DNA from 3 places in the Formosa agariphila KMM 3901 genome. Region 3 is predicted to be linked to each of the others. Evidence: riboswitches for the same ligand, from Rfam matches in the RefSeq annotation. Region 3 holds a riboswitch; each other region holds the start of a gene.

Region 1 (4,498 bases), 1.5 Mb from region 3:
CCTTTGTTTTCCATTAAAGATGCCAAGTGTAATGTTTTTCCACCTGCACCAGCACAAGTGTCTATAACACGCATTCCAGGTTCAACCTCTAAATATTTAGCAACCAATTGAGACGATGCATCTTGCACTTCAAAATGACCGTTTTTAAAAGATTCTGTTGTAAAAACATTGGCACGCTCTTTTAATTTAAGCGCATCAGGATAGCCTTTAATAAATTCCGTTTCGATGTCGACATCAAAAAGGTCGGCTTGTAACTTGTCTTTAGTTATTTTTAAGGTGTTTGTTCTAAGCACAACATCGGCTTGTTGGTTTAAAGCAGCAATCTCTTTAGTCCAAAGTTCCTCACCTAATTCTTTAGCACCAATTTCGTCCATCCAATCGGGAATCGATTCTTTGAATTTTCTAATTTTAGACAATTCATCAAAACGTCCTTTAATTTTACGTGTCGGTGTTTTTTCAAAATAAGACCAGTCTGGTAACTTAATACCTTTCAGTGTTGCCCATACGGCAAATATTCTCCAAATATTATCTCTATCGTAAGGCTCTTTTACTTCTGCTATTTCAGCATATAGGCGTTTCCAGCGAACAATCTCGTAAGTTGTTTCGGCTACAAAGCCACGGTCACGACTTCCCCAGCGTTTGTCGCGTTTTAATAATTGTTGAACAACTTTGTCGGCATAAACTCCTTCATTAAAAATGAGCATTAATCCGTCTACTACCGCAAAGCATAAATTTCTATGTAATCGCATTTTGTGTATTTAAGGCCACAAAGGTAAGTTTAATTAATTATTTTTAGCCAAAATTTTAATAAATGCGACTAATAGCGAGCCTTTTACTTTTTGTTTTAATCAGTTCTTGTAAACAAGATGTTCAAAAACCTTCAAAAATTTACAAATCTGTTGAAATTCAGGATGTTTATAATGACTCTTTAAGCATACGTGCCATTGAACTTATGGGCGATGGCACCCTAGCTTTTGCTGCAGATAAAGGAACTTACGGATTATATTTTCCAAAAAAGGAGCAAGTGGCAACATCAAAGCAACTTCACGATTCTGTGCCGTTACATTTTAGAGCCGTTGCACATACATCTACCGATTTTTTTATGTTGAGTATTGAAAGTCCTGCATTATTATATAAAACAGGAGACGATGGAAGCATGAAACGCGTTTATAAAGAAGAAGGCGAAGAGGTGTTTTACGACGCTATGACGTTTTGGAACGATAAAGAAGGTATTGCGGTAGGCGATAGTGTTAATGGTTGTTTGTCTATAATTATTACTCGAGACGGCGGCGAAACCTGGGCGAAGTTACCTTGCGAGAACTTACCTAAAGCCATCGAAGGTGAAGGCGCGTTTGCTGCGAGTAACACCAATATTAAAGTGTTAGAAGATAAAGCATGGATTGCAACTACTAGCGGAACTATTTATTATTCTGAAAATAAAGGTGAAACTTGGATTACAATTGAAACGCCAATGCAGAACACAGAAGCAACTCAAGGTGTTTATTCTATCGATTTTTACGATGAATTAAATGGCTTTGCTATTGGTGGAGATTACACCAAACCCGATGTAAATACCAACAATAAAATGAAAACTGTCGATGGTGGAAAAACATGGCTGCTGGTTGCAGACGGTGAAGAGCCAGGTTACAAGAGTTGCGTGCAATATATGCCGAATCGTAATGCTGAAAGTTTAGTTGCAGTTGGTTTTAATGGTATTTCAATGTCGAATGACCATGGAGAATCTTGGAAACAAATTAGTGAGGAATCTTTCTACACTATTCGTTTTTTAAATGATTCTATTGCCTATGCTGCAGGAAAAGGGCGAATTTCGAAGCTCGTTTTTACAGAATAATTCAAACTTTTAATTAGTGTTTTCTGCGCTACAAATTTATATACTACTTATACAAATAGAAACATAATATACACCTGTTATTATAAATACAACTCCTGCAATGGTATGCATACCAGATTCAATCTTCGTAATTTTAGTGTAAAACATATCCACTTTTCCATCTGTAAAGGCTAATAAATAGGTGAAAAGAATTTAAGATAGGTTTTTATAATGAGATATGATTTTAGTCATCTTTTATTATATGGATTCAACTTAATTTTGCTCTGCTTTTAAAGGAAATCTTTCATTAAAAAATAAATGATAGAAAGTTAGTTTAGGAATAATTTTAATAATATGAAGCACAAATATAGATGCGTTAAGTTTTAATTATTTAACTAAATTTGCGCTTTTAAAAGTATAAAGGGAAATGGTTGTTGTGTTTTTTTAACACTAACATTAAAAGAGAATTCGGTGTGAATCCGAAACTGTCCCGCAGCTGTAAGCTCATAACGGAAACCTAATTTATGGTCACTTTTCAATAGAAGGGGAAGGCCAGGTGAAAGGAGTAAGTCAGAAGACCTGCCATTTTTTATTAATTCAAATAGCTTTCGGGGATAAAAGCTGGGATTAGAATCTTATCATTCTTCTCTTTAGGAGTAGCCATGTTTTAATGTGGTTAGTCTACCCTCGACTGCAATAAATTAATTGAGGTGAGGTTTTCAAAATCGTTATATAATTTTATTTTAATTACGTGTATCACGTGTTTAAGTTCGGTATCTGTTTTTGCACAAGAACAAGATAGTGTTGCTGCAACTTCGCTGAAAGAAGTTGTGTTAAAATATAATATTACACAGCATAAAAAACATGAATCTCCTGCACCAGTACAAACTTTAGATGGAGAAACTTTAACCCGATTAAACAGCTTAAATGTTGCCGATGCCATTCGGTTTTTTAGTGGTGTACAACTTAAAGATTATGGCGGTGTTGGTGGTATTAAAACCGTAAATATTCGTAGTATGGGATCGCAACATACTGGCGTGTTTTACGACGGCGTCCGTCTTGGAAATGCTCAAAATGGTCAAGTCGATTTGGGTAAATATTCTTTAAGCAACATGGAACAAGTAAGCTTGTACCAAGGGCAACGTACAGATTTAGACCAATCGGCAAATGCTTATGCGTCTGCAAATAGTATTTATTTAAAATCTAAAACTCCAGATTTTAGTCCTGAAAAAAAGTACGAAGCAGATGTGACGTTCAAAACAGGTTCTTTCGGATTGGTTAATCCTTCGTTTGCTTTCGATTATAAATTATCCGATAAAATTGCTGCTCGAGTAAGTGCCGAAATGGTGTCTGCAGATGGCGAATATAAATTTAGATACAGTAATGGGAGTTACGATACGACAGCGGTTAGACAAAATGCAGATATAACTTCGTATCGTGTAGAAACGACGCTATATGGAAATCCGTCTGATAAAACGAGTTGGCATGTAAAATACTATCATTTCGATTCTGAACGTGGCTTGCCAGGTGCCATTGTAGCCAATCGATTCAATAGGTCGCAGCGTTTGTGGGATCAAAGTAATTTTATTCAAGGCGAGTTTAAACATCAGGTTAACGATTCTTACTTCTTTGTTGTTAGAGGTAAATATGCAGATGATCACACACGTTATGTCAATCCCGAAATTGTATCTCTAGAAGGTGTATTAGACAACAGGTATCATCAGAAAAAATATTATACTTCTATTATAAATACGGTTAAACTGAAGCCGTTTTGGGAAGTGTCGCTCGCATCAGATTTTGAAGAAAGCACCCTCGATGCAAACCTCTATCGTTTTGCATATCCTAAACGGTTTTCTATGTTAAATGCACTAGCTAGTAACTTTCATTTTAAACGTTTCAATGTTCAGCTAAGTGTATTAAGCACAACTGTAAATGAAACCGTTGAAGCTTACGATTCGGCCGATGATCTTCAAAAATTCACACCTTCAGTGCTTGTTAATGTGCAACCTTTTCAGAATTCAGAATTCAGATTACGTGCATTTTATAAAAATATTTTCAGGATGCCAACCTTTAATGATTTGTATTACACATTTGTAGGGAACACGTTTTTAAGTCCAGAATATTCCGAGCAAATCGATTTCGGCTTATCGTATCAACATACAAAACAAAATTCGTTTTTTGAAGTCCAAGCCGATGTCTATAAGGTTTGGGTAACCGATAAAATTGTAGCTGTTCCAGGAGCTAATTTATTTCGATGGACTATGCTAAACCTCGGTCGAGTGGAAACAACAGGTGTGGAAGTTGGATTAAAATCGACAGTAAAATTCTATCAGGATGTAGATGTTACGGGTATGGTAAATTATGCGTATCAAGAAGCGGTAGATGCTACTCCGGGAAGCAACACCTACGGCGATCAGATTCCGTATTTGCCGTTACATAGTGGTAGTGCAACTTTAATGGGGGCTTACAGAGCATTTCAACTGAACTATAGTTTTATTTATACAGGCGAGCGCTATAGCCAAACTGCGAATATAAAATCTAATTACTTACAACCTTGGTACACTCATGATTTATCTGCGAATTATACATTTGAATGTTTCCATAATCCTATGAAACTAGGTGTCGAGGTAAATAATGTCTTTGATCAACAATATGATGTGGTTAAGA
Region 2 (4,498 bases), 860 kb from region 3:
TTGAGACATATAGTTGTAAAATTTATCGCTAAAGCCAGGCATTTTTAAAATGTCTTGCGCGCAATCTGCAATTTCTCTAATACGCTCTTCTGGATTTACACCTTCTGTAAGGTATCCCGATTCTAAAAATTTACGGCTATTTTCGTTTAACCACCCAAAGGAATCATTTTCTATGGTACCGTTTTTAGTGTGTAATGCCGCGTGCCTAGCATCGACTAAATTTTGAGCATTATTTTTTTCTGATGTTGTTGTAACAGGGTCTTGATTGTAAGTGTTGTTTTCCATTTTTTAAAATAAGTCGTCGCTAGTTATACTTTGGGCTCTTTTACTGTAATTTATTGAACGTTTAACAAAGAAGTCTCCATGTTTTGTTCCAATTATTTCGTCATCAAACCATTCCGTTTGAGCTAATAATTTCTGATCAATTTCAAATATTTTATTAATTCCAATACTCTCTAAAGAGTTATTAAATCGATTTTTAATGAATTCGTTTATTACCGCTTTCGGAATAAAATCTAATTCACCTTTTTCGAAAATCCAATCTATAATTTTACTTTCAGAACTATACGCTTCTTCACATAGTTGCTGAATCATAATCTTATACGTATCGTTAAACCATTCTGGGTGTTCGTCTTTAATGATATTGATAAGGTCGATACCAAAATCGCCATGAATTTGTTCTTCTTTAGAGGTTGCTTCTACAACATTCGAAATTCCTTTAAGCATGTTTTTATGCTTGTTAAAAGCCATTATGATAAGGAACTGAGAGAATAAAGACACATGTTCTATAAACAAAGAGAATAATAATACAGATTCTGCATACTCTTCGTTATTTTCGCTTTTTGCATTTTTTAAAGCCGTCTCTAAATACTGGACACGCTTCATTATTGCAGGCTTCTTCTTTAATTTTTCGAACTCACTATTTAATCCTAAAATTTCTAATAAGTGAGAATAGGCATCGTGATGTCTTACTTCACTTTCTGCAAATGTAGCACCTACAGATCCTATTTCTGGCTTAGGCATACGGTGATAAATATCACCCCAAAACGTTTTAACAGCCACTTCTATTTGAGATATAGCAAGCATGGTGTTTTTAATAGCACTTTGTTCTACAGGTGTTAAAGCCGATTTAAAATCTTGGATGTCACTTGTGAAATTAAATTCGGTATGAATCCAGTAGGAATGACGAATAGCTGGTACATATTCGTATAGTTGAGGGTACTCGTAAGGTTTTAAATTGATACGTTTTTCGAAAATATTACTTTTTCTACTTTGCGTTTGGTTGTTTCTATAAATGATATACGCTTTGGCAACATCTACAAACTCACTATGCATTAGTTTTTTCTCGACAATATCTTGTACTTCTTCTACAGTAGGTACGTAATCTTTGTCTTGATCGCGACGCTCTAAAAGCTCGGCATATACATTTTTTGCTATTAATTCGGCATCATCACTTGTACCATGGTTAACGGCTTGCATTGCTTTTGTAACGGCAGCTGTAATTTTCTGAAGGTCAAAAGGTTTTGACTTAAAATTTCTTTTAATAATTTGAATTATTTCCATGTTTACCATATTAAGTAGATTTAATAATCTTAAATAACCAATGTCTTGAACTCTAAAATAGCTTTAGATACAGGCATGAAACTTATTCTTCAGATTTTAAACCATGAGTTGTTAATCCTAAATTTATTCGGTGCTGTAATAATTTTGGAAAAGAAGATAGAAGTAGATATGATAACTAGACATAAATGACCATAGTAATCTTCTAATTCTTGCTTCAATCCCCGAAAGCACATTGAATTAATGTTAAATGGCAGGTCTTCTGACTTACTCTGTTAACCCGGCCTTCCCATTCTATTAAACAGTGACCATTATTGGGTTTCGTTTGTTGAGCATACAGCTGCGGGACAGTTCCGGATTTTCACCGAATTCCCTTTTAATATCAAGTTGTTAAACTTAATAACCATTAATAATTGGATGCAAATTTATCTACTATAAACAAGTTTTAATAATTAACTTATCATAACTTATTGACAATTTTAAAAAATAGTGTGATAACCGTTTTAGTTTATTCAATTAGTAGATTACAAAGAGTATGTAAAGACTGAGTTACCTTTACTTTTGTTGTAACAAGTGTATGATGGTTTGTTGTAATGTGTGACCTAAATTTTTATCGTTTTTATGCTTTTTTATTTTACCAATTACTTTTATAAACTCATCACTATCTATTGGTTTTAATATATGTTCTAACGAGTTTTTATTAAAAATATTAGACGCGTAATGCGTATAAGTCGTGGTAATAACTAAATCGAAACCTTTAAAATTAAGTTGGTTTAAAAAAGGAAGTAATTCTTCTTTAGGCGTTTCTATATCTAAAAAGACACAGTCTGGCTTTAATTTGTTTATGGCAGAAATTGATTCTAAAGGATTAGAGAACATGTCACAGATGTTAACCTCGGGACAAAAAAGTTCAATTTCCCATTTTAGGTTTGTAAGAGCATTAAATTCATAATCAATAAGAATTGCATTAATCATGGTAGTGTGGACAATTTTGAATAAAAGTAATGTATAATTAATAAGTTCCAGTTTGTCTTTTTATATGTTGTGTAAATCTTAGTGCCGATGGGAGTAATTAGATTGTAATTGGTAGAATGAGTATACAGCGTTTTTTAAAAAACTAGCAGTAAGATTGAATATCATATTTTAAATTTTTAACGAAGGGCCTTTTGTAATGTGAACAAAAAGTAAAAAGATAGCAGATTCCCTTTCCCGATTCTATTTCTTACATTAGCAAAAGATTATGGATCATAATAAGCGGTATGCATTTAATACAAGAAGAGGTGAATTTTAAAGCGGTAGTTCAGAATATTTATAAAGACGTTAAGGATATAGAAGATAAAGGAGAACTCGCTTCCTATATTCCAGAATTAGCGCGGATTGACTCTAAAAATTTTGGTGTGCACATTTCTACTATGGATCATTCTAATTTTGGAGTGGGTAACTGTTACGATAAATTCTCAATTCAAAGTATTGCCAAAGTATTGTCTTTAATTATGGCTTATAAAATTTTAGGTAAAAAAATATGGGAACGTGTCGATGTAGAGCCTTCAGGAAATGCGTTTAATTCACTTGTGCAGTTGGAAGCTGAAAATGGTATCCCTAGAAATCCGTTTATTAATGCTGGAGCATTAGTTATATCTGATATCTTATTGAGTGAACTGGAACATCCTAAAGAAGAATTTTTAGCATTTGTAAGAGATATTGCCAATCAGCCAGAAATAGACTATTCAAGTAAGATTGCTGCCTCAGAAAAGAAAGTTGGGTATAGAAATATCGCGTTATGTAACTATATTAAATCTTTAGGAAATATTAAAAATGAACCTGAAGATGTGTTAGATTTTTATTTTAATCTATGTTCTTTAGAAATGAACTGTATGGAACTGTCTCAATTATTTTTATTTCTAGCCAACAACGGTTGCAGAATTTCTGACCAACATCCTATATTAACAGAACAGCAATCTAAACGTATAAATGCACTCATGCAAACCTGTGGATTTTACGACGAATCTGGAGAATTTGCTTTTAGAGTGGGTTTGCCAGGAAAAAGTGGAGTTGGTGGCGGTATCGTTGCGGTACATCCCGATCGTTACGCTATTGCTGTGTGGAGTCCTAAACTGAATAAAAAAGGGAATTCTTATAAAGGCATGAAATTTCTAGAAGCTTTTACTACAGAATCTAAACAATCTATATTTTAATTTACACGTCTACATTACGTAAGTTCTCCAGTCTATATATTTAATTTAAGATCTAATACGCAATTCGTCTGTAATTTTATTTGTTTTTAAGCTTAAACAGTCATTATTAAGATAATTTTCATAGTTTCCTTTTGAATAGGAGTGTTTAAATTCGTACTTTTGGTTCACCAAATTGGTTAACCAATTTAATCTAAAAACAAATGAACAAAATTAAAAGTACGATTTCAATTTTAATTCTTTCAGTTTTATTTACAGTTCATGCTAACGCACAAGCAGGAAAGACAATTGTAAACAATGCGAAAGAATTAGACCAAGCCATTAAAGCTGCAAAACCAGGAGACCATTTAGTAATGGCTAACGGTGTATGGACAGACATTATTATTAAATTTAAAGGAGTAGGTACAGAAGCCCAGCCTATTGTTTTGGAAGCCGAAACACCAGGTAAAGTATTTATTGAAGGACAATCTAGACTTAGATTATCTGGAGAATATTTAGAAGTTTCTGGATTATACTTCAGAAATGGGTTTACACCTAAAAGCACCATTATCGATTTTAGAACCGATAACGAAAGTGTAGCAAACCACAGTAAAATTACTAACTGTGTTATCGAAGGATTTACTCAACCAGATCGTGAAGAGAAAGATAACTGGGTTCAATTCTACGGAAGACATAACGAATTAAGTAATTGTTACATTGCTGGTAAATCTAACCCTGGACCAACATTAAGAATATACTTAAACGGT
Region 3 (4,498 bases):
TGCCAACAAACTCGTGGCTAAAATAATAAACAGTCGGCTTTGTTTTAAATTCAATCCTAGACTTTTCGCATAATTATCGCCTAATAATAACGTGTTTAATGCTTTTATAGATCCCAAACTCAATAATAATCCTACGCTATAAATTGCTCCAAAAACAGTTAATTCTTGCCATGATAAATTCCCTAAACTACCAAAGCCCCAGAAGACATAACGTTGTAATTGTTCTGCAGAACTGAAATAAGATAAGACGCCCACTATGGCACCTGTTATACTTGCAAACATAAGTCCGATGATTAAAATCGACATGGTATCTCGTACCCGTGACGATACAATTAACACCGCCAATAACACCATAAAACTCCCTAAACTTGCGGCAATAACCACACTCCATTTAGACGTTAATAAAGCAGCACATGTTCCACCAAAAAGCCCAGAACCTAAAATCACTAAAGCCACTCCTAAACTCGCCCCTGAACTAATACCAAGAACAAATGGTCCTGCCAACGGATTACGAAATAACGTTTGCATTAAAAGTCCAGATATTCCTAAACCCGAACCAACTAATATGGCTGAAATGGCTTTTGGTAATCTATAATTTAGAATGATGTAACGCCAAGATTCGTTACTTGACGTACCAAAAATACTATGAAAAACATCTCGTAACGGAATAGACACAGATCCCAAACTGATATTAATAAAAAAACTACAAAACAGTAGAAGAATTAAGACTATAAACGCGTTTCTATATGTCTGTGAATTTGGCAATTAATTTAGCTTTTTAAAGAAGAACAATTCATGATCTTGAAGCAGTTCTGGATGACAAATTTTAATTAAATCTTTTAAAACCAAATCTGGTCTAGACTGTCCCAACTCATAATACAACACCCCGCCTGTGGCGCCTTTTGTATTAGACATGGTATAGATGTTTTGCTGCTTAAACGCATCAAATTTGGTGTAGTGTACATTGGCGTCTACCAAATCGTTTAAACTTGAATATATAGAAGGATTAATCCAAATATCAGCCATTTTAGCCTTGTTAAATACGGTTTCAAAATTTAAAGCTAAACTTCCTGAGCCTTGTGTGTTTTTCCAAAGAAAATTAGCATTTGCATCTTTTAAAAGTTGTGCTTCAGGACTCGTTCCATTTGGCATATACCAAACATCTTTATACATAGCTCCGCTAAAAACACTTGGTTTTTCTGTTACATTTTCGGCTAAGGTTTTGGCTTTTAAATATTCAGATTCAATATCGTTATAAACCTTATAGGCTTTAGCTTCTTTATTAAATAGTACACCAAATAATTTTATCCATTCTGCTTTGGCTAAAGGCGAAGCTTCTACCCAATCTCCATTAAAAATCACAGGTATATTGGCATTCTTAATCATCTCTAAAGACCGGTTACTACCATCTACACCAAATGCAATTACAGCATCGGGATGTAATTCTAAAAGTACTTCTGTATTTATCCCTTCGTTTTTACCCAGTTCACGAATATCTTTGCTTTCAATTCTTTTTCTTATGTTTTCTGAAGACACATATTGTGTACCCGGAAACCCTATTAAGGTACATGCCACATCTAACAATTCTAAACTTGGTAAATGGGTTGTAGATGTCACCACAACACGCTCTAATGGCACAGAAATTACAGCATCAAAATCATCAGAGTTTAAAGACGCTTTATTAGGGTTTGTCTTATCGACTAATGCATATTTAAATGTTTTTTCTGCTTTGGGCCACGGACTATAAATTTCAAGAATTTTATAATTTTCGAACGTTTTCACAGAAAACCCTTTTGCATGTTTTAATACCAGTTCTATACTATGTTCTTCAGGTATTTCCACCGATTTAGTGTCGTTTTTACAACTAAAAGCGAGCACAAAAAAGACGATAATAAAATATTTTAACTGAAAAGAATTCATTTAATTAATCTTTAAAATGAGCGATTTATAACTGATAAAAATAATAATTACTAATTTATTTAACAGTAAAAACACTTCAAATGTAAGCATATAAAATCTAGACAAATTAAAATAAATGATTTTTTAATTAAATTAATTTGGCTTAACCACTCGTATACTTCACATAGCTCTACCTCTTATTTTTGAATAATTAAAACTTACTTCACTCAAAATAACATTCAAAAGTTCATATCAATAAGGTCTTTAAATTTTTGAAAAAAACTACCCTACAAATAAACTAGGTTTAGCATACTGAATATTAATAAATGTCTTATTTTTGAATCGAATTTTGGTTCATATCATGTAACGTGATGGATTAAATGGGAATTGAGTGTAAATCTCAAACTGTTCCCGCAACTGTAATCTTAGTTTTGCTTTGCAAAATGCTTGTTATTAAAACTTCAATACACCACTGGTTTCAATTAAAACTGGGAAGGTAAATAACAAGACGAAAGTCAGGAGACCTGCCAAATTCAGCATAAATAACTGACTTTCGGGCAAAAGGTCTTAAGATATATGAAACAAAAACTAATCCTATTTTTTTTATTTTTCGTGTGTGTTCCTACGGTACTCCTTGCACAAAACGATTCTATCCAGAAATTAGATGAAGTTTTAATTACCACCGATAGCCAACTAAAACTGTTTAGTGACACCCAATCTGTGTTACAGCTAAATGATAGCGTGTTACGCGTCAATCAGCCACTACTAACGTCCTTGTTAAACTACAACACTCCAATTTATTTTAAGGAAAACGGATTAGGTATGGTCTCCTCACCTGCTTTTCGGGGTACGACTGCTCAACAAACCGCTGTAGTTTGGAATGGCATTAATATCAATTCGCAGCTGAATGGACAAACCGATTTTAATACCATAAACACCTCTAGTTTTAATAATGTTAGTGTGCGTAGTGGCGGTGGCAGTGTCATTTACGGCAGCGGTGCTATAGGTGGCAGTATTCATTTAAATAATAGGTTCAATTATTCTGAAGGTTTTCAAAACAGCTTACTGACTAACTACGGAAGTTTTAATACGTTTCTGCTAGATTATAAAGCCAATGTTACAGTAAACCGATTGAGCGCTAATATTGGAATCAGTAGAAATAGCTCTGATAATGATTACGATTTTGTGAATTCTGATGATTACAACCATAACGGAAATTATTACAACACGAGTCTCACCGCTAATCTGAGTTACCGACTTAACCCAAAACATCTACTAAATTTTTACAGTTATGTGTTTGATGGCGAACGGCATTTGTCCTTAATTCTGCCTACAGAAACGCCCACTAAATATAAAGACTTTAACACACGACAATTAATCGAATGGCAGAGCTTTTACAATACAATTACCACCAAATTAAAACTCGCCTATTTAAGTGAAAACTATAAATACTTCGGAAATATAAACACCGATACTTATACATTTGGATCTGCTGAAACGGTTATCGCAAAATACGATGTGACCTACGTCCCTACAGATAATGTTACTGTAAACGGAATTATAGACTATACCCAAAATAATGCTGAAGGGTCTAGTATAGCAAACGAAAAGCGACATATTGGTAGCTCGAACCTGCTTTTTAAACATCAATTAAATTCGTGGTTTTTATATGAAATGGGAATCAGACAAGAGGTGACTAATACCTATAACAGTCCGTTTCTATATAATGTAGGCTTACAATTTCAAGTTGCCAAGCCGTACACCATTACAGTTAACGGTTCTAAAAACTTCAGAATTCCTACGTTTAATGATTTGTATTGGGAAGGTAGCGGAAATCCTGATTTAGCTCCAGAAACGGCCTATCAAGCAGAAATCGGGAATCATTTACAGTTTAAAAACGCTAATATATCTCTAACAGCTTATTATAATGACATTAGTGATATGATTCGTTGGGTACCAAATGGCAGTTTATGGCGACCTATTAATACAGACCATGTTATGACTTATGGCCTAGAAGCCTTGGCAGGTTATAAACATGATTTTGGAGAACATCACATCTCCGTTAACGGAACCTATGCGTATACCGTTTCTGAAAATAAGGACACCAAAAAGCAACTTATTTATGTGCCTTACCACAAAGCAACAGCTAGTTTAGGATACAACTATAAAAAGATTTCCGCCGTATACCAATGGTTAGCCGTAGGCAGTGTTTTTACCACAACCGATAATTTGTCTAGATATGAATTAGATGCCTATCAGGTTTCAAATATAGGGATAGATTATGCTATTTGTAACACACTAACGCTTGGCGGAAAAGTAAACAACCTTTGGAATGTTAATTACCAAAGTGTAGAAAACAGGTTTATGCCCGGACGACATTATTCAATTTATTTAAACTTTAATATATAATTATTTAACTATGAAACAAATCAATACACTTTTTGCCGTGGCATTTGCTAGTGCCGCACTTTTTAGCTCTTGTAGCAGCGATGACGACGATAATGATTTACCAAAAGGCGATTACGATTATGGGACTTTGGTATTAAACGAAGGTGCATTTACAAAAAATAATGCCTCTATCTCATTTATTAATGCGGCT

What was found. Region 3 has a riboswitch for cobalamin ahead of BN863_RS10240 (TonB-dependent receptor plug domain-containing protein). Riboswitches for the same ligand answer to the same signal wherever they lie in the genome.
Region 1: another riboswitch for cobalamin. It lies ahead of BN863_RS03980 (TonB-dependent receptor plug domain-containing protein); the one in region 3 lies ahead of BN863_RS10240 (TonB-dependent receptor plug domain-containing protein).
Region 2: another riboswitch for cobalamin. It lies ahead of BN863_RS06415 (ribonucleotide-diphosphate reductase subunit beta); the one in region 3 lies ahead of BN863_RS10240 (TonB-dependent receptor plug domain-containing protein).

Annotation. Positions count from the first base shown of each region.
Region 1 is NZ_HG315671.1:918,010-922,507, forward strand. Features, by position in the region: gene BN863_RS03970 (RsmB/NOP family class I SAM-dependent RNA methyltransferase) at 1-749, opposite strand, end outside; gene BN863_RS03975 (WD40/YVTN/BNR-like repeat-containing protein) at 812-1,852, shown strand; cobalamin riboswitch at 2,243-2,432, shown strand; gene BN863_RS03980 (TonB-dependent receptor plug domain-containing protein) at 2,542-4,498, shown strand, end outside.
Region 2 is NZ_HG315671.1:1,512,795-1,517,292, forward strand. Features, by position in the region: gene BN863_RS06410 (ribonucleoside-diphosphate reductase subunit alpha) at 1-285, opposite strand, end outside; gene BN863_RS06415 (ribonucleotide-diphosphate reductase subunit beta) at 289-1,563, opposite strand; cobalamin riboswitch at 1,796-1,983, opposite strand; gene BN863_RS06420 (LytR/AlgR family response regulator transcription factor) at 2,116-2,535, opposite strand; gene BN863_RS06425 (glutaminase) at 2,820-3,755, shown strand; gene BN863_RS06430 (chondroitinase-B domain-containing protein) at 3,956-4,498, shown strand, end outside.
Region 3 is NZ_HG315671.1:2,375,110-2,379,607, forward strand. Features, by position in the region: gene BN863_RS10230 (FecCD family ABC transporter permease) at 1-765, opposite strand, end outside; gene BN863_RS10235 (ABC transporter substrate-binding protein) at 766-1,920, opposite strand; cobalamin riboswitch at 2,233-2,445, shown strand; gene BN863_RS10240 (TonB-dependent receptor plug domain-containing protein) at 2,476-4,308, shown strand; gene BN863_RS10245 (YncE family protein) at 4,319-4,498, shown strand, end outside.